Regions from separate parts of the Aeribacillus pallidus genome, predicted to be linked through region 2. Evidence: a T-box and tRNA genes for the amino acid it is inferred to sense, from the RefSeq annotation. Region 2 holds a T-box; the other regions hold tRNA genes.
What was found. A T-box is a leader RNA that pairs with one kind of tRNA and senses whether it is charged. The one in region 2 lies ahead of argS (arginine--tRNA ligase), so its partner is inferred to be a tRNA-Arg.
Positions count from the first base shown of each region.

Region 1: it has a tRNA-Arg gene. The T-box ahead of argS (arginine--tRNA ligase) is inferred to sense a tRNA for this amino acid. The anticodon was not compared.
Region 3: it has a tRNA-Arg gene. The T-box ahead of argS (arginine--tRNA ligase) is inferred to sense a tRNA for this amino acid. The anticodon was not compared.

Region 1 is NZ_JBCNBW010000072.1:23,409-30,973, forward strand. It holds gene ABES52_RS15280 (carbohydrate ABC transporter permease) at 1-203, shown strand, start outside; gene ABES52_RS15285 (carbohydrate ABC transporter permease) at 217-1,044, shown strand; tRNA gene ABES52_RS15290 (tRNA-Arg) at 1,406-1,482, shown strand; gene ABES52_RS15295 (tetratricopeptide repeat protein) at 1,626-2,642, shown strand; gene tig (trigger factor) at 2,802-4,088, shown strand; gene clpX (ATP-dependent protease ATP-binding subunit ClpX) at 4,355-5,626, shown strand; gene lonB (ATP-dependent protease LonB) at 5,781-7,454, shown strand.
Region 2 is NZ_JBCNBW010000057.1:38,420-45,984, forward strand. It holds gene ABES52_RS12500 (FtsW/RodA/SpoVE family cell cycle protein) at 1-746, shown strand, start outside; T-box leader at 796-1,012, shown strand; gene argS (arginine--tRNA ligase) at 1,061-2,743, shown strand; gene ABES52_RS12510 (YqaA family protein) at 2,852-3,433, shown strand; gene ABES52_RS12515 (hypothetical protein) at 4,002-4,286, opposite strand; gene ABES52_RS12520 (Lmo0850 family protein) at 4,680-4,820, opposite strand; gene ABES52_RS12525 (transporter) at 5,019-5,468, opposite strand; gene ABES52_RS12530 (hypothetical protein) at 5,656-6,150, opposite strand; gene ABES52_RS12535 (haloacid dehalogenase type II) at 6,187-6,852, opposite strand; gene shc (squalene--hopene cyclase) at 7,350-7,565, shown strand, end outside.
Region 3 is NZ_JBCNBW010000021.1:14,661-22,225, reverse strand. It holds gene rpoN (RNA polymerase factor sigma-54) at 1-1,243, opposite strand, end outside; tRNA gene ABES52_RS05155 (tRNA-Arg) at 1,422-1,493, opposite strand; partial or broken gene clpP (ATP-dependent Clp endopeptidase proteolytic subunit ClpP) at 1,734-2,330, shown strand; gene ABES52_RS05145 (HPr family phosphocarrier protein) at 2,667-2,924, opposite strand; gene whiA (DNA-binding protein WhiA) at 2,963-3,916, opposite strand; gene ABES52_RS05135 (gluconeogenesis factor YvcK family protein) at 3,951-4,922, opposite strand; gene rapZ (RNase adapter RapZ) at 4,919-5,812, opposite strand; gene ABES52_RS05125 (NUDIX hydrolase) at 5,841-6,299, opposite strand; gene trxB (thioredoxin-disulfide reductase) at 6,778-7,565, opposite strand, start outside.

The sequences.
Region 1 (7,565 bases), on a different contig from region 2:
TGATTTATGTGTTAACAGGTGGCGGTCCCGCTAACTCAACCGAGACAATCACCATATTGGCGTATAAAGTGATGTTCTCGCAAACGAATTTTGGAGAAGGTTCTGCTTTATCAGTCGTTGTCTTTATTTGTGTCGCTATCATTTCTATTATTTATATTAAATTGTTAGGTGCTGACTTAGTGAGTGACACTGGCAAAAAATAAGAGGTGAAGTCAGGTGAAGAAAAAGGTTGGTCCCTTATTTTATTTTTTTCTCATAGCCTTTGTCTTTTTCGTTATGTTTCCGTTTTTATGGATGTTGCTAAGCTCGGTTAAACCTTTAACAGAACTATTTGGCGAAAAAGCTTTTAAATGGTTTACAGCACACCCAACACTTAAAAACTATCATTCTGTCTTTTTTGATTATCCGTTTATGAAGTATATGTGGAATAGCTTCGTCGTCTCTTCCATCACTACCGTTTATACAGTATTTGTCGCTTCCTTTGCCGCATACGCAATTGCGAGATTACATTTTAAAGGAAAATCAATCATTTTAGGAATTGTACTGTCGGTCTCGATGTTTCCACAAATCGCCACGATTTCTCCTATTTATATGTTTCTTAAAAATATGGGGTTAACGAATAGCTATTTAGGATTAATAATCCCGTATACAACCTTTGCGTTACCGTTATCCATTTGGTTGTTAGTAACGTTTTTTAGAAAAATTCCGAATGATTTAGAAGAAGCAGCGAAAATCGATGGTGCTTCCATGTTCCAAACGTATTGGCGGGTGATTTTACCACTAGCTATACCAGGAGTATTTACGACGGCCATCCTTGTATTTATAGCTGCTTGGAATGAGTTTCTTTTTGCTTTAACGATTAATACGGCGGATGATTATAAAACCGTTCCTGTTGGTATTGCGATGTTCCAAGGTCAGTACACCATACCGTGGGGAGAAATTGCAGCTGCAACAGTAGTAGTAACTGTACCGTTAGTCATCATGGTTCTTTTATTCCAACGTCGAATCGTTTCTGGATTAACTTCCGGTTCGGTAAAAGAATAATATTGTTGACTTCCCAAATGGAATCGTTAAGCAACCGTTGGTAGATCCGGAAGCATTACCAACGGTCCTTTTTCATTGGCTATGTTATATGTCGTTGTTGATTATTAACAAGTTATTCACACGGTGGCCGACTCCAGCGGGAACAAGAAGCCGCAAGACCCTGGACCGAGCGTAGCGAGGGAAGCGGCTTGCGGCTTGCCCGCGGAAAGCGTCCGCCACAAGCGTAATGTATAAATATCAACAGTATCGTTTAACAGACTTTTCATTAAATGAATAAAAAAATGAAATTATAAAATACAAGTTGACGAACGAATGATAGTTGCCTATAATAATACATGTTTCAATTGCATGAATTAATTACGTCCCAGTAGCTCAGCTGGATAGAGCAACGGCCTTCTAAGCCGTCGGTCGGGAGTTCGAATCTCTCCTGGGACGCCAGTTGAAACATGAATACTACTTATACATAAATTGATGCTTTTCCAAACGGAGAAGCATCTTTTTTTATAACGTGAACTGCATTTTGTTTTTCAAAAACGACCATGATACACTATTATTGGATTACAAGAAAAGGACGGATATATATGACGAAAGGACGCTCGAAGAACCGTTCAAACAAAATCATTCCCTTTCCAGGGTTAAAAGAGCGACTTCTTCAAATTGGGACGGAAAAGTTAGAGAACAAGGAAGTAGAGGAAGCGATTCGTCTATTAAAGCAAGCGAAGGACATCAAACCAGTTGATGATCAAATACAAATCGCGTATGTAATGGCACTTTTTGAAGGGAAATATTATGAGGAAGCTAAAGCGGAATGTAAAGATTTACTTCACCGTGGAGTGGACGACTACCTTCAAGTTGTAGAGCTTTATTTAATGATTTTAATCCAATTAAATGAATACGAAGAAGTTGCATCTACCATTCACGCTTTATTAGAAGAAGCGGACCTTTCAATGGAGCAACGGACACATTTTTTTCATCTGTTACAGTTAAGTGAAAAAGTATGGAAGAATCGTCAACCGGATACAATGGTAAAAATTGATTCATTGCTGCTTCATCAACAAGACGTCGTTGAACAAACAATGCAAATCGCCCAGTTAAAAGGTCAAAATTTAGAACCATATATCGAACAGTTAGAAAGTATGTTAAAGCAACCAGATGGGCATCCTTGGGTAAAAACGCTTATCTTACTATTATTAAAAGAACATCATTATAAAAAGGAAATGACTGTCACGAAATTTTCGAAAACAAAGCGCGTAATTCCGGTTGAACTTCCGGAATTTACCGAACAAGATTGGCTTCAACCGATTAGAATTGGTATTGAGCAACTGTATGAACATGAAAATCCTACTTTTTGTCAGGAATTATTGGCGATGCTGGAGAGGCATGGTTTTATCATGTTTCCATTTTCTTTATCACCAACCAAACCTGCTATTTGGATTGCTGCTTACGTATGGCTTGGGAATCAACTGTATGGAATCGAACTTTCAATTGAAACCATTACCGAGCAATTTCACATAAATGAATCTGAATTGAAACACGCGATTTCTTTTTTGCAACAACTAGAGGAGTGGATTGAGCCAACAAATTCACCGTCTAACTAGTTGAAAGAACGGTGTTGTATGTTATAATGAAATGGTTGTAATGTGTCTTTACAATTCATTTTCTTACAAATGACAAGGACTTGGCTTTCTTTACTTAGCAAGTCTAGTTACGTGTTTTTACACAAATACTAATTATAGATTGTTGGAGGGAAACGTGGTATGTCAGTTAAATGGGAAAAATTAGAAGAAAACCGTGGCGTTCTTACAGTTGAAGTTGACGCTGAAACGGTAAATAACGGTTTAGATCAAGCGTTCAAAAAGGTAGTTAAACAAGTTTCTATTCCGGGATTCCGTAAAGGGAAAGTTCCTCGTCCAATTTTTGAAAAACGTTTCGGAGTAGAAGCTCTATACCAAGATGCATTAGACTTCATTCTTCCAGAAGCATATGCAAAAGCAATCGAAGAAGCCGGCATTGAACCAGTTGATCGTCCAGAAATCGATGTAGAACAAATGGAAAAAGGTAAAGAGCTTATTTTCAAAGCAACTGTTACAGTAAAGCCTGAAGTTAAGCTTGGTGAGTACAAAGGGTTAGAAGTTGAAAAAATGGACACAGAAGTAACTGATGAAGATGTAGAAAACGAATTAAAAACAATCCAACAACGTTATGCAGACCTTGTTGTGAAAGAAGAAGGTACTGCTGAAAACGGCGATACAGTTGTCATTGACTTTGAAGGATTCGTTGATGGCGAAGCGTTTGAAGGCGGTAAAGCGGAAAACTATTCTCTTGAATTAGGTTCAGGTACATTTATTCCTGGATTTGAAGACCAATTAGTTGGTACAAAAGCTGGCGATGAAAAAGACGTTGAAGTAACATTCCCTGAAGAGTATCATGCGGCTGAACTTGCAGGCAAACCAGCGGTATTTAAAGTAAAAGTACATGAAGTAAAAACAAAACAACTTCCAGAATTAGATGATGAATTTGCGAAAGATGTAGATGAGGAAGTAGAAACATTAGCAGAACTGAAAGAAAAAATTAAAAATCGTTTAGTTGAAAGCAAAAAGAACGAAGCAGAACAAACACTACGTGACACACTTGTAGAAAAAGCAACAGAAAATGCAGAAATGAACGTTCCAGAAGTAATGATCGAAAACGAAATCGATCGCATGATGAACGAGTTTGAACAACGCCTGCAAATGCAAGGTATGAACTTAGAACTTTACTTCCAATTCTCTGGGCAAGATAAAGAGGCATTACGTGCACAAATGAAAGAAGATGCAGAAAAACGTGTTCGTACAAGCTTAACGCTTGAAGCGATTGCGAAAGCAGAAAACATTGAAGTAACAGATGCAGAAGTTGAAGAAGAAGTAAACAAAATGGCTGAGCTTTACAACATGTCTGCTGATAGCATTAAGAAAGCTCTTGGTAGCCTAGATGGCTTAAAAGCGGATCTACAAATTCGTAAAGCAGTTGAGTTTCTTGTAGAAAATAGCAAAACTGTTGCATAATATAAGTAACAAGATTTTTCAAACTAACGATTCAATCAATAGTTTCCTTGAACATTCTGATGATCCACAACAACAAGGCGCGAGTTTATTCGTGCCTTGTTTTATAAAATTTACATAAGTTGGACCGATGAGACATAATACATACTTAATCGTTTAATTTCCTTTTCGATATGGAAATATGATAAAATGCATTACATAAATATATCATTATGTTTGCACGTCGTGATTAGCTTCACATTACTTTGATTTTTAAGGGGTGACATTCATTGTTTAAGTTTAACGATGAAAAAGGACAATTAAAATGTTCTTTCTGTGGGAAAACACAAGACCAAGTCCGTAAGCTGGTTGCTGGACCAGGTGTATATATATGTGATGAGTGTATTGAACTTTGTACAGAAATTGTCGAGGAAGAATTAGGAACAGAAGAAGAAGTAGAGTTTAAAGATGTTCCAAAACCTCGCGAAATTCGTGAGATTTTAGATGAGTATGTAATCGGCCAAGATCAAGCGAAAAAGTCGTTAGCAGTGGCTGTTTATAACCATTACAAACGCATTAATTCCAACAGTAAAATTGATGATGTGGAATTAGCCAAAAGTAATATTTGTCTAATCGGACCAACTGGAAGTGGAAAAACGTTATTAGCTCAAACGTTAGCCCGCATTTTAAATGTACCATTCGCTATCGCAGATGCGACATCCTTAACAGAAGCTGGTTATGTTGGTGAAGACGTCGAAAATATTTTGTTAAAACTTATTCAAGCAGCTGATTATGACGTGGAAAAAGCTGAGAAAGGGATAATTTACATTGATGAAATCGACAAAATTGCCCGTAAATCTGAAAATCCATCCATTACACGTGATGTATCTGGAGAAGGGGTCCAACAAGCGTTACTTAAAATTTTAGAAGGTACGGTCGCTAGTGTTCCACCTCAAGGAGGAAGAAAGCACCCGCACCAAGAATTTATTCAAATCGATACGACGAACATATTATTTATTTGTGGTGGGGCGTTTGATGGTATTGAGCAAATTATTAAACGTCGGTTAGGGCAAAAAGTTATCGGATTTGGCTCCGATCCGAAACAAGGAGAAGTTGAAGAAAAAGAACTTCTTACAAAAGTAGTACCTGAAGACTTATTAAAATTCGGATTAATTCCTGAGTTTATCGGACGTCTTCCGGTAATTGCCAGTCTTGAACAATTAGATGAAGATGCGTTAGTTGAAATTTTAACGAAGCCGAAAAATGCCCTCGTTAAACAATATCAAAAAATGCTCGAATTAGATGGTGTAGAGTTAGAATTCGAAGAGGAGGCGCTCCGTGAGATTGCGAAAAAAGCGATTGAGCGGAAAACGGGTGCTCGTGGATTACGTTCCATTATCGAAAGTGTCATGTTAGATGTCATGTTTGAATTACCGTCCCGTGATGATATTAAAAAATGCATTATTACGAAAGAAACGATTACAGATCAGCATTCACCGAAACTTATTTTGGAAGATGGAACAGTTATTTCTGATACAGAAGAGACAAAAACAAGTGCATAAAACTTTGATATGCCCCTTTCTGTCCCATGAAGCAGAAAGGGTTTTTATTTAATTCGAATATTCCTCCCTACAAAACGTAAAAAATCGTTTATTCCTCCACAGGAAAGGAGATACTAGCAGTAATAAGAAAGATTGACAACGTGGAGGGAAAATGATGGGGTGGACAGGTATTGCTTTAATCATTCAGTTAGTTTTTGGCGTCATCATTGGGTTATACTTTTGGAATTTATTAAAAAACCAACGCATTCAAAAAGTATCCATTGATCGAGAATCGAAAAAGGAAATGGAACAATTACGAAAGATGCGGGCTATTTCCCTTACAGAACCGTTAGCTGAAAAAGTGCGACCAAAAACATTTGAAGATATTGTTGGTCAGAAAGATGGAATCAAATCATTAAAAGCAGCGCTTTGTGGACCTAACCCACAACACGTCATCATTTACGGACCACCAGGTGTAGGTAAAACAGCAGCTGCTCGCCTTGTGTTAGAAGAAGCGAAAAAAAATCCGAAATCTCCTTTTCGACCTTCGTCAGTATTTGTTGAATTGGACGCAACTACTGCTCGCTTTGATGAAAGAGGAATTGCCGACCCATTAATTGGTTCGGTGCACGACCCGATTTATCAAGGAGCTGGAGCGATGGGGCAAGCAGGAATTCCTCAACCAAAACAAGGAGCGGTAACGAACGCCCATGGTGGAGTATTATTTATTGATGAAATCGGGGAGTTACATCCAATTCAAATGAATAAGTTATTAAAAGTGCTCGAAGATCGAAAAGTGTTTTTAGAAAGCGCCTACTATAGCGAAGAGAATACACAAATACCAACGTATATTCACGATATTTTTAAAAATGGACTCCCGGCTGATTTTCGGTTGATAGGAGCGACAACTCGAACACCGAATGAAATTCCACCTGCGATTCGGTCGCGCTGTATGGAAATCTTTTTTCGAGAACTTGACCAAGAGGAAGTTCAACAAGTGGCGAAAAAAGCAGCGGATAAAGTGCAGCTGGCCATTAGTGACCACGGGTTAGCCACCATTGCTTCCTATGCACGAAACGGTCGAGAAGCGGTAAATATGGTACAAATCGCTGCAGGCATAGCAATCAATGAGGATCGAACGTTCATTAAAGACGAAGACATTGAATGGATTATTCAATCGAGCCAACTGACCCCACGAATGGAGAAAAAAGTAGCGAATAATAAAAGGGTCGGCCTTGTGAACGGCCTTGCTGTAACAGGTCCGAATAGCGGCTCACTGCTTGAGATTGAAGTAAGTGTTATTCCGTCTAAGGGAAAGGGATCAATAAATATTACCGGCATTGTGGAAGAAGAAAGTATCGGAAATGAAGGAAAATCCATTCGGAGAAAAAGCATGGCAAAGGGCTCTATCGAAAATGTATTAACGGTATTACGCTCCATCGGCGTACCTGCTGATCAATACGATATCCATGTTAATTTTCCAGGTGGTATTCCGGTCGATGGTCCTTCAGCTGGTATCGCAATGGCAACGGGGATTTATTCAGCCATTTACAACATTCCCATTAAACAAGGGTTGGCGATGACGGGAGAAATAAGCATTCATGGCTTTGTGAAACCTGTTGGAGGAATATACCAAAAGGTACGCGCAGCTAAGCGCTCTGGAGCAACAACCGTACTCATCCCTCATGAAAACATGCAAAAACTGTTACAAGAAATGAAAGATATTCACATTGTTCCAGTTATGCATATACGTGAAGTTTTTGAATGGGCGCTTGATCAGGAAGGCTCTATACCAATTGACGTACCAATCGTTTTCGAAAAGGAAGATCAAAATAAAAAATCTGTGTAGTCGATTTGGATTTCCAAATCGATTTTTCCTTTCATAAATAAAAATACACCGATTGATAATACTAACTTTTGAAGCAAAAATAGTAGACAAAAAACTTTTTTTTTGATTTAA
Region 2 (7,565 bases):
TGATCTTACTTGTAAAAATTGGGGTGACCGTACTTATTCCGCTTGGATTTATTATGATGCAGCCGGATTTAGGAACGAGTATGGTTATTGTTGCGATTACCAGTGGGCTACTGCTCGTATCGGGTATTACATGGAAAATCCTACTTCCTTTGTTTATGACGGCCTCTCTTTTCGTTGGATGTGTCATTTTCATTGCTCTTTATGCTCCTCATTTATTGGAGAAGTATCTTGATTCTTATCAAATCGCGCGGATTTATTCTTGGCTTAATCCATACGATTATCAACAATTAGAAGGGTTTAATTTAGTTCGCTCATTAACAGCTATTGGTTCCGGAGAGATTGTTGGAAAAGGATTTAAAGAACGCGAAGTATATGTTCCCGAAAACCATACCGACTTTATTTTTAGTGTCATCGGTGAAGAATATGGTTTTATCGGTGGAAGCCTCGTCATTTGTTTATACTTTTTCCTCATTTATCATATGACAAGGATCGCCCTTGATACGAACGATCCTTTTAATTCGTACGTCTGTGCCGGTATTATTTGCATGACAACGTTCCATGTCTTTCAAAATATCGGCATGACGATACAAGTACTCCCAATTACGGGAATCCCTCTCCCTTTTATTAGTTACGGCGGAAGTTCATTGATGGGGAATATGCTAGCTATGGGCATTATTTTTAGTATCCGCTATTACCATCATTCGTACTTATTCGCTTCAGAAGAAAATCGGGTGTTAAGTATATAATTCACTTGTTTTTTTCAACCAAATGAGTATAATAAATGGAAACAATAGGGAAACATCGGTGAAGAAGAGAGTAGTGAATAGGGGATTAAGAGCGAGCTAGGGATGGTGGAAGCCTAGTATGAACCTATTTATGAAGCGCACTTCGGAGATGCTGGTCCGAACCAGTAGTAGGGTCAGACGGTACAACCCGTTATCACTTGTCAAGTGGTCATCTTTTCTCAAGATGGCAAAAAGAGTGGCACCGCGAGAGTATGCTCGTCTCTTTCTGAAGAGGCGAGCTTTTTTATTTACGAAAAGAAAGGGAGCGTTTGTTTATGAACTTACACGTCTTATTCGCTGAACAATTAGCCGAAGTTTTACCTGATCATTGGACAAAAGATAAAATTGAATCGTTGATTGAAACACCGAAGCAGTTGTCGCATGGCGATGTCGCCTTTCCATGTTTTCAGTTAGCAAAAGAGTTCCGTCAATCACCGGCCGACATTGCCAAAATGATTGCTAGCAAGCTCACCTCTCCTCTCTTTAAAAAAGTAGAAGCCGTCGGTCTGTACGTGAATGTCTTTTTCGATAAGTCGGTTGGAAATTCAGTCGTGAACACGATTTTACAAGAGCAACATAGATACGGTTCGCATACGTTTGGCCAAAACAAAACCGTCGTCATTGATATGTCTTCACCTAATATTGCAAAACCATTTTCCATGGGACATCTACGCTCAACTGTTATCGGTCAATCCATTGCCCTCCTTGCTGAAAAATGTGGATTCCGTACGGTAAAAATTAATCACCTTGGGGATTGGGGGACACAATTTGGAAAGCTCATTACCGCGTATCGCCTGTGGGGAAATGAAGCGGAAGTAAAGGAAAAGCCAATTGCCTCCCTGTTTCAATTGTATGTACGTTTTCACGATGAAGCAGCTAAAGATAAGAGCCTAGAAGATGTAGCACGAAAAACGTTTAAAGCATTAGAGGATGGAGATGAGGAGGCACTACTATTATGGAAATGGTTTCGAGATGAGTCGTTACAAGCATTTAAGCAAATCTATGAGCTGTTAAACGTCTCCTTCGATTCGTATCACGGAGAAGCTTTTTATAACGATAAAATGGAAGAAGTCATCGAATTACTAAAACAGCATCAATTGCTTGTGTTATCGGACGGAGCCGAGGTCGTTGATTTAGCGGATGAACAGCTGCCACCGTGCTTAATTAAAAAGTCAGATGGAGCTACGTTATATGCCACCCGAGACTTGGCTGCCGCACTCTATCGTCAACGTGAATATAAGTTCGACCAAGCCATTTATGTCGTCGGTCATGAACAATCCATACATTTTCAACAAATTTTTGCGGTGTTAAAAAAGCTCGGATTCGACTGGGCGAAAAACATGGTTCACGTCCCGTTCGGCTTGTATTTAAAAGATGGGAAAAAGATGTCTACTCGAAAAGGACGAGTCATATTATTAGAAGAGGTGTTACACGAAGCCATCCAATTAGCGAAAGAAAACATCGAAAGGAAAAACCCGCATTTACCGAACAAAGAAAAAGTGGCCAAAGCGGTAGGAGTTGGCGCGATCGTCTTTCACGATTTAAAAAGCGATCGAATGAACTCCATCGAATTTTCATTAGAAGATATGCTTCATTTTGAAGGAGAAACAGGTCCGTATGTCCAATATACACATGCGCGTGCCCATTCCCTTTTACGGAAACATTCGTTGGCCTCCTATGAATATACTGGATTATCTGATGAGGATAGTTGGGAAATAGTAAAACTTCTTCAGTCCTTCCCAGTTGTAATTGAAGAAGCGTACAAACAACTGGCTCCACATTTAATCGCGAAATACGTGATCCAGCTGGCACAGGCATTCAACAAATATTATGGGAAAGTTCGCATTCTTGCAAACGATGAGGAGCTTCCTTCCCGTCTGGCACTTGTGAAGGCCGTCACCATTGTTTTAGCAGAAGGCCTTCGATTGTTACGCATTCAAGCACCAAATGAGATGTAAAGCCCTTTACATCTCTTTTTTCCGATATGAACTGTAGGTGACGCTTTGATTAAAAGATGATATACTTCTCATGAACAAAAACGAGAGTAAAAGGAGATTTTTTAACATATGTCAGAGTTGATTCATCACATTGAACAATGGTTATTAGAGTTTGGTGTCATCGGACTATTTTTCGTTTCTTTTGCGGATTCATCGTTCTTTCCAATTCCTCCGGATGTGTTGCTCATTCCGATTAGCTTAGCCCAGCCGGAAAAAGCATTATGGTTTGCGTTTATCACGACGGTTGCCTCTGTCCTTGGGGCACTCTTAGGTTGGTATATTGGTAAAAAACTAGGGCGACCAGTATTACGGTATATCATTTCCGAAGAGCGGATTGTGAAAGTAGAAGACTATTTTCAAAAGTACGGTTCGATGGCTATTTTAATTGCGGGACTCACCCCGATTCCTTATAAAGTATTTACGATTTTTTCAGGGATTTCGAACATTAAAATTCGTACATTAGTTTTCTGGTCGGTCATAGGACGCGGCATACGATTTTTCCTAGAAGCAATCATTATCTTAACGCTTGGTGCGAAAGCAAAGCCATTTATCGAGGAAAACTTTACGCTTCTCACGGTTGTCGGTGGAGTGGTGATTATTGCCGTCTTCCTTATTTACAAATGGCTTCAGCGAAAAAAGTCAATCGTATAGAGGGCGTTTCGATTACGCCCTCTTTTTTTATAGGCTATGTATATGTTGTTGATTTTTAGCATGTTATTTACATGAAGCGAAAGGCGGCGACTCTCAGCGAAAACAGCAAGCCAAGCAAGACCCATACTTGAGCGTAGCGAGGGAAGCGGCTTGCGGCTTGCGGCTTGCCCGCGGAAAGCGTCCGCCACAAGCGAAATGTATACATATCAACAGTATCGTTTAACAGAGCCTTTCTATAAAGAAAAATTGTTGAATCTAACTTTTGGTTACCAACGTAAATAATATTAGTAAAAAGAAAGGGGAGATGGCGTTGATGAATGAGAATTGCCCTAAGTGTAATGGTACAGAATTTGCCGAGGGTACCGACTTCATACCAATCAAACCGTTAGATAAAAAATTAACCATATCTACGTATTCGAACAAAATTTTTACTTTTTGCCTTAATTGTGGAGAAGTTGTTTCGATTAGAATAGAAAATCCGAATAAGTTTCGTTAATAGCTTTCTCTTCGTCCCGTACGAATGTGCATACAAAAAACGTTATTCGACAAGGAATAACGTTTACACACATTAAGCCGGAAACTGGTCATCTGTAGATGCTACCTTGATAGCGTCATAGGCTAGCTGTAACCGCCCTTTTATATACGCTTGAGGATCATACGCCACATAATGCCCTTTTAACCGATGCATTTCAATGTCGGCAAACGTACCTAGCACACGACATACATGATCAAGGGCTTTTTTCAAATTTTCCACTTCTGTGTAATAGTGACGATTCATACACGTATACGAAATTTCATCTGCTGTTCGACGAATATCTTTTAATGTCTCCATATCAAACATCGCCTGATTCATTGCATCCCCTCCCTATTTTATGTATATCTTTGATGCTCCCATTTTATGAAACGAATTGAAATCGGATTCATCATTCTGTTCCTAGTGAGTGCTAAATTAGATATTTATTTTTGTGTTTTTTTTACATACGTGGGGGAATTTAGGTGAAAAAAGTGGTCGATTCGGTGCAAATATCTCCTTGTTGAACAGACCAACTACCCTAGTTTTCTATTTTTTATGAAACGTTAGGTGATTTTTTGCAAAAATGCCTCGATTACGATAAACTAATCGATTTTAATCGATAATAAGAGCTGAATACTTTGAATACTGCTTCTTGGATAGCAATATGTATTGCCTTTTTTTAGGTGTATTCGCTGCCATAAGTAAAAAGAAAAAACACTAGGTGATTGGCACCTAGTGTCCCTTACTATAAAAATCGTGCTTTAGGGATGATGGTAAGGTGGTCCATGTTTTGATACTTTTAATAACATCTAATCTTGATTTTGTCTTGGAAATTTTAACGCCTACCTGGGAGAACTTCTGAACTAACTGCATTAATTTTTGCTGATACGAATCCAATTACTACCACTCTCCTACATTCCCCTCTACAAGGATGTATCTATGTATACGAAAACGAACGTTAAAAGTTTCATAAAAATATTCACTAACGTAAAAAGTTAACCTGTACTTGCACAAATAGAAGCTTCCTTACTCAACCGACCGGAAGCCTCTATTCGTCCCGTTAATACATTTTTAAAAACATTGAAACGACCGAATTCGTCTCGTATCCATTCCGTAGTAACCCCAGTAAGATCCATACCATCTCCAACCGGCCACTGAGGTTCGGCCGATATACGTTGGGTAAAACCAAAACGACCTTCGATTAGTTAAGGTGACATAGGTGTATTTGTTTAAACATCCGTAAAAGGCACCTGGGTCAACGGCTTGTAAACTTGGTCCTTCTTGCACTTGAGGGGTAAACGACGGCGGTGGTGAACTTGGTGGGCCTCCAAATCCTTGCTGTTGTCCCCCTCCAGGAAAAGGAACTAAACTAGGTGGTGGGCCAAATCCTGGTTGTTGCCCCGCTCCAGATGGTGGAGTCGTCGGATAACCACCGTATCCTGTTTGATCATATGGTGGATAACTTGGCTGTCCCAATTGACCAAGAAAATAATCTAATGGATTAAACTGACGATGATACATGGGCATTCCCTCTCTTCTTTTTTCCTTCCCTTTACCTTATGCAAAGGAAAAAGATATGTGCGAAATCCCATGTTCATTGTCTGCATCTACTTAAAATCTTTCATGTAGTATTTCTTTATCCATTAACGTGAGTTTATAAAGAAACGCCTGTGGGAATTTATTCTTCTTTATTAATTCGACAATGTTATCATTGGTAAACCCAAACTCGTAGCTCTTTCCCATTTCGGTTAGTACAATGGACTTGATACACGGGAACCTCTCTTTCAAGAATGATAGTTTCACCAATTAGAGTACTAGTTATCCGTCCCATTTCAAGATGATTCGGAATGAGTCCGACTTTATATGAAGAAGATCTACCTATCCGCCCAACAGAAATTTCAAGAGCATCCTCGTTGTCTAGGTCTCGATCTCCAAAAAGCATAAGAAACTTCAAATTATCTTCTGCTCCATAGTCCATAAATTTCATCGTATCAACGAGTTCGCCGTCGATATATTCTTCAATTTCGTATAAAATTCCGACATTGGAATGAAGGTTTCCTTGTAAGATATAGCCGGTTGCATTTAAGTGGGTTACACTTAAAATTCGAAATTCATTCTCATCAAACGTATAAGGCTTCAGTTGTAAAGAAGATACATCCTGTTCGGAACAACTTGCGACAAAAAAAAAGCATACTTCCCACAAAGAACAATTGAAATCTTCGTAACATTGATCTTTCTCTCACTTTCTTAACAATGTCGATAAGCTAGAAAGGTCATCAACCACGTAATCTGGTTCCACATCAAGTTCATCAAAAGGCAGTCCTGCGCGATTTACCCACACCGTTTGAAAGCCGAAGTTTTTCGCTCCGGCAATATCCCACGCATTTGCGGACATAAACAAGATGTGTTCTCTTCCAACCCCTAACCGATGGACAACATGCTGATACACCATTGGTGACGGTTTGTACTGCTTAATTTCATCTACGCTAATAACTTCATCAAAATATACTTCAAACCCAGCATGAGCTAATAATGGAGTTAGCATCGATGCAGGTCCATTTGAAAAAATGGCCCGAGTTTTGTTGGAAAGGGCGGCTAACGTTTCCTTGACTTCTGGAAACGGTGTTAATCGTTCGTATTGATTGAGGAGCTCCTTTTCTGCTTCTGGTGTTAACTCCACCTGCTCGAACCGACACGCATAGCGTAACGCTTGTTTTGTAATGACATCAAATGGCACATAGTTTTTCATTACCTGTCGTAAAAAAGCATATTCAAGCTGCTTCTGTCTCCAACGTTCACTCACTTTTGGACCTTTCTCCCCAAACAAAGACCGACACGTTTCCGTTACCGAAAAGACATCAAAAAGCGTTCCGTACAGATCAAAAACAAGCGCATCTACTTTCATCAATTTCATCCTTTCTACCAATATAAATCAGATTACTGCATATAAATAACGCAATTGAGGTTCATAAAATTTTGTTGGGGTAAACAAAGAAGAGGTATTGGTATATGGTAGTTAACAGCTTCCTTGGAAGTTAAAGATTAATTTGTACATACGATTTATGGCGGGCTATAACACGATTAATTACGTGTTCACCGATAAAACTACTCAGTATCGCCATAAAAAACATGTGCATCGTATCCATTACAACCCTATTTTGTTTCAATTCCTTTTGTTGGAAGTATTTTTTTATTCATTATATCATTTTTTTCCAGCGAACTATGTTCAATTGCCTTTTCATTCCTCGATAGCTCCAAAAAATAGCAATGACGGTCTTTTTAGTTTATGCCCTTTTCTCAATAAAGAATTTCTTCTATGGAAGTACCAGAGTTGGATATAATGCCCCTTCCTTTGGAATATGGTGTTAACAGATACTACCTCAAAGGATGGAGGGCTTCAATTTGAGTACGGAAGAAATACAGAGAATTATCCAACAAACATTACCTTATCAGGCAGACGACGGTTCGTTTCGCTTCTGCTTTGAAAATGGTATTTTAACAGACGCGTATACGATAATATTATTACGGATGCTAGAATACCCGTATGATGGACTGATTGAGCAGCTCGTAGACCGGTTATGGAAAAAACAAACGGAAGATGGAACTTGGAAGTGGTAT
Region 3 (7,565 bases), on a different contig from region 2:
ACTCTTTTAATCGATTGGCGATTTGTTGATCAGATAACGGTTTTCGTTTATCTTCTTGATCAACCCATTCTTGAATTAAGTTTTTCACAGTGGCAGAAGAAGCTGTCTCGGCATTATTTGTTTGTAAGGAACTAGTAAAAAAGTGTTTTAATTCAAAGGTACCATATGGTGTTTGCATATATTTTTCCCGTACCGCACGACTAACCGTAGATTCATGAATGTTTAGCTCCTCAGAGATATCTTTCATCGTTAAAGGCGCGAGATGTTTCGGCCCTTTTAAAAAGAAGTCTTTTTGTTTTTCTACAATTTTTAACCCAACTTTAAATAATGTTTCTTGACGGTGTTCTAAACTTTTCATGATCCAGTGATAGTCGTTCGACTTTTCTTTTAAAAATTGATTGACTTGGCGATCTTCATAGCGTGTCATTTCATCGTAATACTCTTGGTGGAAGCGCAGCTTTGGCAGTAAATCATCGAAAAGAGAGACCTCTACTTCTCCATCTTCAGCCAACCGAACAATTAAATCTGGAACAATATAAGACGGATTCTCTTCATAAAAAGATGCCCCAGGCCTTGGCGTCAGTGTTTGGATGATATCAGCTACTTCTTGAATGTCTTTGACCTCGATTTGGAGCTCTTTAGAAAGTTGTCGCCACCGTTTCTCGGCGAAATCTTCAAAATGATCGCGAATAATCTCCAAAGCGATTCTCGGTACATTTTCTTTTCGCTCTAACTGTAAATACAAACATTCTTGTAAACTCCGTGCTGCAATACCAGCAGGCTCTAACCCTTGTACGGTGGCAATACACGCTTCGACTTCATCTTCGGTCGCTTGACACATATTCGCAATTTCTCTCGTAGAAGCTGTTAAATATCCGTTCCGATCTAAATTATATATAATATGGTCAATAATTCGCCGTTCCTTTTTTGTGAACGTTTTCAAAGTTAGCTGTGCATTTACATAATCGACAAATGAATTGGACTTGGCCGCAATTTGTTCGAGCCAGCTTTTTTCATCATCATTTTTTACCGTTTTACGTTTTTTCACATAATCATAGCGGGGGTCCATGACACGAATATTTGGTGTTTCCAATTGAATCAGTGGGTTTTCCATTGCTTTTGATTCTAAAAACGAAGTCAGCTCTTGCACGGAATATTGTAATAAGGTAATGGCTTGGGTCAATTCTTGCGTCAGCGCTAATTTGACCGTCTGTTGTTGCCATAATCCAACTTTTAAATTCATTGCACTCCCCCCTTCATTCATTGTACAAAAAATTCATCAAAAGCTGTATGGAAAATACTTTCGTACGTACGAATGGGTTATTGTAATTATACTCTGAATATTTAGAAAAATTAAATTTTCTTTCGTGAAATAAAAGAAAATCCCCTTGCGATTGGCAAGAGGATTCCAATGAATCAAACGCCCTCGGCAGGAATCGAACCCACATTTCAAGAACCGGAATCTTGCGTGTTATCCATTACACCACGAGGGCATATAATAAAACTAACGTGCACTATCTATTATACTGATGAGTCATTCTTTTTGCAACAATGTTTCTGTTTTAATAAATAGATTTTTGGGTATGATGGTATACGTAATTGTTTTTTATCTCTGCTGAGTAATTTGTTTGACCTTTATTGACCATCGGTGTATGATTACAGTACGTAAGTTTTTCTCAACATCTGTCAAACACCACGGTGAATAATGATTTTTTCGTACAAAGGAGGATGAAGGAATGAACTTAATTCCAACTGTTATTGAGCAAACCAATCGCGGGGAACGTGCGTATGACATTTATTCACGTTTATTAAAAGACCGTATCATTATGTTAGGTAGTCCGATTGATGACAATGTAGCGAACTCCATTGTTGCTCAATTACTCTTTTTAGAAGCAGAAAACCCAGAAAAAGACATCTCCATTTATATTAACAGCCCTGGCGGAAGCATTACAGCTGGTATGGCGATTTATGATACAATGCAATTCATTAAACCAGACGTTCAAACCATTTGTATCGGTATGGCCGCATCCATGGGTGCGTTCCTTTTAGCTGCTGGTACAAAAGGAAAACGTTACGCGTTACCGAACAGTGAAGTGATGATTCACCAACCGCTTGGTGGAGCTCAAGGTCAAGCGACGGAAATTGAAATTGCTGCTAAACGTATTCTCTTCTTACGCGATAAATTGAACCACATTCTATCTGAACGCACTGGTCAGCCGCTCGAAGTAATCGAGCGTGATACAGAGCGCGACAACTTTATGACGGCTGAAAAAGCGAAAGATTACGGTTTAATCGACCATATTATTACAAGAAACTCTTTATCTAAATAATCGATGAAAAAACGTACGAGGACTGATTCACCATCCTCGTACGTTTCTTTTTGGGAACACATGTCTTGTTAACATGTAATATGGTTGTTCTTTTTACCTAGTAGAGTAAAAAACTGATTTCAAAGGGACAGCTTATGCTGTCTCTTTTACTCTCAGCTTCCCTCATCAAACCGTACGTGAGGTTTACCCTCATACGGCTTTCCGACGTTCTTCTTCCTTTGGCTTTCGTTCTTGTCTAACTCGCTAATTTCACTCGGGTTGGACTTAACCAACTAGCAGATAACAGCTTTGCTGGGCGCGCCTAAATAAAAAAACTCGCATTCCATTATGCGAGTTTTACTCTTCTCGACTAACAAACGCGGTGAGGACATCCATTGCTTCTTGTTCATCTCGGCCGTCTGTCATAATCGTAATCGTCGTACCCGAACTGATGGCTAGACTCATTAAGCCCATGATACTTTTACCGTTCACCTTTTTGCCGTCTTTTTCTAAAAAAACATCAGCTGCAAAGCGATTCGCTTCTTGAACAAACCGGGCTGCGGGCCGCGCTTGAAGACCAGTTTTTAACTTTACTTCCACTTGTCTCTCGAGCATATCTTTTCCCCTCCCCCTATCGAAATTATTAATAAATATTATTTCAACTGATTAATCGGTTCTCCTGCACGAAGTTTTTCAGCAATTTCATCGATTTTTCGTAATCGGTGATTGATTCCAGATTTACTTATTTTTCCACCACTTACCATTTCACCGAGTTCTTTTAATGTCACGTCTTGGTAGGCAATTCGAAGCTCCGCAATCTCTCTCAATTTATCCGGTAATGCGTCTAATCCAATCGTTTGGTCAATATAGCGAATGTTTTCCACTTGGCGTAAGGCAGCACCAATCGTTTTATTCAAATTGGCCGTCTCACAATTTACGAGCCGATTGACGGAGTTACGCATATCGCGTACAATACGTACATCTTCAAAGCGAAGTAGCGCATTGTGTGCACCGATAATATTTAAAAACTCGGTAATTTTTTCTGCTTCTTTTAAATACGTAATAAACCCTTTCTTCCGTTCTAACGTTTTAGCGTTTAAACCGAATGTGTTCATTAAATCACATAATGAATCATTATGATCTTTATATTGAGAGAACACCTCTAAATGATAGGAAGACGTTTCTGGATTGTTAACGGAACCTCCCGCTAAAAAAGCACCGCGCAAGTAAGAACGTTTACAACACTTTTTCTTCACGAGCTCTGCGGATATATCGTGTATAAAGGTAAATCCTTCTCCGAGAATTTTTAAATCTTCTAGTATGTCACGGGCATTTTCTTTTAACCGAACAATATAAACATTGTTCTTTTTTAATCTCATCTTTTTCCGAACAAGCAATTCGACAGGAGTTTGATAAATTCTCTTAATAAGCGTATAAATTCTTCGCGCAATAGCCGCATTTTCCGTTTGGATGTTGACAATCAGTAAGCGATTAGAAAATGATAATGAGCCGTTCATGCGAATTAATGCCGACAATTCTGACCGAGCACAACAAAGCTTCACTTCGAGATTCGTTAATTCTTTTTTCGTTTCAGATGCGAACGACATCCCCCTTCACCTCCATTCCAAGCAACCGACATCATTACGTATTTTTACTTTCCATTAATAGGGAGTAAAGAATTTCCGAGACTTTATCTGTATCATGTCGTATAACTCCATCTTCATACGTCATAATTTCATCATAAATGACATCTAGGCCAAGATCCGTTAATCGTTCGATATCGAAATAAACCGGTTTGGCCATTTCTTCTTTATACCGTTCTTGAATGTCTAAAGGAACTTCTTCGTTGTTCACTAAAATCGTATCAATAAACGGTTGTTGAAAATGATCATAGATCGCTCTTACATGGTCGCTTGCAGTAAAATCAAGCGTTTCGCCTGCTTGTGTCATTAAGTTACAGATATATACTTTTTTCGCCTTCGCCCGGCACACCTCTTCACCAATTTTCGGAACAAGTAAGTTCGGCAAGATGCTCGTATATAAACTTCCCGGTCCGATAACGATCAAGTCAGCTGTTCGAATCGCATCTAACGTTTCCGGAAGGGGCTCAATATGTTCAGGTGTTAAAAACACACGGCGAATACGCTTACCTGAAAACGGAATTTTTGATTCACCCGAAACAACGGTCCCATCTTCCATCTCTGCGTGTAAAACAACGCTTTGATTAGCTGCAGGGAGCACCTTTCCGCTCACATTTAACACTCGACTCATTTCTTGAATCGCTCGGACAAAATCACCAGTAATTGACGTTAAAGCAGCAATAATTAAATTACCTAGCGAGTGGCCCGATAATTCGTTCGCTGTTTTAAATCGGTGCTGAAATAATTGCTCGATTAGCGGCTCGACATCTGATAACGCCGCTAAGACGTTACGTACATCTCCAGGAGGGGGAATATCTAATTCATTTCGTAACCTTCCTGAACTCCCTCCATCATCCGCTACCGTTACAATCGCCGTTATATCAATGGGATATTTTTTTAATCCGCGTAAAAGAACCGGCAAGCCAGTCCCTCCACCGATTACGACCACTCGGGGTTGTTGATGTATGGTCATGTTGTTTTTTCCTTTCTTTTCTCAATATCCCGATGGGTAATACGTGTATGATAGTCGTTTTCAAAATACTTGCCAATGTACTCTGTTAAGGCAACGGAACGGTGTTGTCCACCGGTACAGCCGATAGCAATAACGAGTTGACTTTTCCCTTCTCGTTTATAATGTGGGAGCATGAACGTTAATAAGTCGATCGTTTTCTCTAAAAATTTTTGCGTCTCGTTCCATTTCATGACATATTCATACACTTCTGCATCTAATCCTGTTTTCGGGCGCATATGCTCAATATAATGCGGGTTTGGTAAAAAACGAACGTCAAATACTAAATCGGCATCAATAGGAAGACCATGTTTAAAACCAAACGACATGACGTTTACCGTAAAAATAGAACGCTTATTCACCGAAAACTGAGTTAAAATTTTTTCCCGAAGCTCCCGCGGCTTCATATGTGATGTATTAAAAATAAGTTGCGCTCTTCCTTTTAGCTCTTCCAACAGCTTCCGTTCTTGACGAATTCCTTCAAGGGGGAGGCCGGATGGAGCTAATGGGTGTGAACGGCGCGTTTCTTTATAACGGCGAACGAGCACCGAGTCTTCCGCGTCTAAGAACAAAATTTGTGGGGTTACCCAGGACGTTTCTGCCAAGTCATCCAGGGCTTTAAATAGATGGTCAAAAAATTCTCGACCTCTTAGGTCCATCACAATCGCCACTTTGTTCATTTTACTTCCCGAGTCTTTCATCAATTCCAGAAACTTCGGTAACAAAGTCGGCGGTAAATTATCGACACAGAAAAAACCAAGATCTTCAAAGCTTTGAATGGCAACCGTTTTTCCTGCTCCTGACATCCCGGTAATAATGACTAATTGAACATCGCTTACAGAACCCGTACTCATTGAAAGATTCCCCCCTTGCTGGCTTTCATCAGCTTGGATCAAGTCGATACGATATTAATTCAAAATCTGGAGAATATGTAAACGTTCCGTAAAGGATTCCTTTTCCGTGGAGCACATAATCAAGGATATGATAATCCCCTTCAGCCATTGGCAATTCTTTTAGTTTGTCAATCGAATGCCAATGAATCGTTCCTTCTTCCGTTTCCTTTACGTTTACACCGTCTCCTTCTTTCGCTAAAAACGTAAACATCATCCACTCAGAGACCATTTCATGCCCATCTTTTATAATAAACGTGAAAATCCCTTTTACTTGCGGGTTTTTCACATAGATTCCCGTCTCTTCCCGGAATTCACGAATGCACGCTTCACGAATAGATTCACCTGGCTCCATTTTTCCGCCTGGAGCAGACCACCATCCACGTTTCGGCTTTTGAATCAATAATATTTGATCATCTTTGACAAATACGCAATTGGTTACTCGTTGCATTTTTTCACCTCAATAATATAAGAGAACATATACTTCATTTTATTATACAATGTTTTTTTAATTCGCTACAATGAACGAACATCCCTTCTCGAAAAAGTAGACAAAAAGAAAAGACACAGGTAGGTTCCTGTGTCAAAGGTTGGAATATATGAAAAAGGGGGTCAATTTCATTTCTATGTTACCTAAATTTTATTTCACCACTGTTACAACAGGTTTAAATGACCGTTACGGTTTTTAAAAAAATTGTTGAATCTTGACCCCTTTATGTCCCTTTCTTTTTAAAAGGCTCTACCCTAACATAACTAAGCGAAAGGCGGCGACTCCAGCGGGAACAAGAAGCCGCAAGACCGTTACTTGAGCGTAGCGAGGGAAGCGGCTTGCGGCTTGCCCGCGGAAAGCGCCCGCCACAAGCGAAATGTATAAATATCAACATTATCGTCTACATAGCCTTTTAAACAAGGAAAGAAACTGACGATGATTAGGCACGGCTTTTTATTTTCTCTTTGAGCTCTTCTACATAATGTTGAGCACTTTGCGCAGCGATACTTCCATCACCTGTCGCTGTGACAATTTGGCGTAACGATTTTTCACGGACGTCTCCTGCCGCAAAAATACCTGGTACTTTCGTCTCCATTCGTTCATTAGTTTCAATGTATCCATTCTCGTTCGTAATGCCCAAGTTTTCGAACGGTTTTGTTAATGGAACCATACCAATATAAATGAAGACACCATCTGTTTCAAATTCGCGCTCTTCTCCTGTTTTTGTGGATACAAGCGTTACACTGCCAACTTTTCCATCTTTTTCGTTAATTTGCTTCACTGTATGACTCCAAATGAAGTCGACTTTCTCATTTTCAAACGCACGTTGTTGTAAAATTTTTTGCGCACGTAGTTCATCACGACGGTGAACGATCGTTACTTTATTAGCGAAACGTGTTAAATAGACTCCTTCTTCTACCGCTGAGTCACCCCCGCCCACAACTACAAGGTTTTTTCCTTTAAAGAATGCGCCGTCACAAACCGCACAGTAGGAAACTCCACGGCCGCCTAATTCACTTTCGCCAGGTACACCTAGTTTTTTATACTCCGCACCTGTAGCGATAATCACCGCACGGGCTTTATATTCTTTGGTACCTGTTTTGACCACTTTATAGTCTCCGTGATCTTCAATTTCTTTTACATCGCCGTACGCATATTCCGCACCGAATTTTTTCGCATGCTCGAACATTTTATTGGATAACTCCGGTCCAAGAATATGGTCAAACC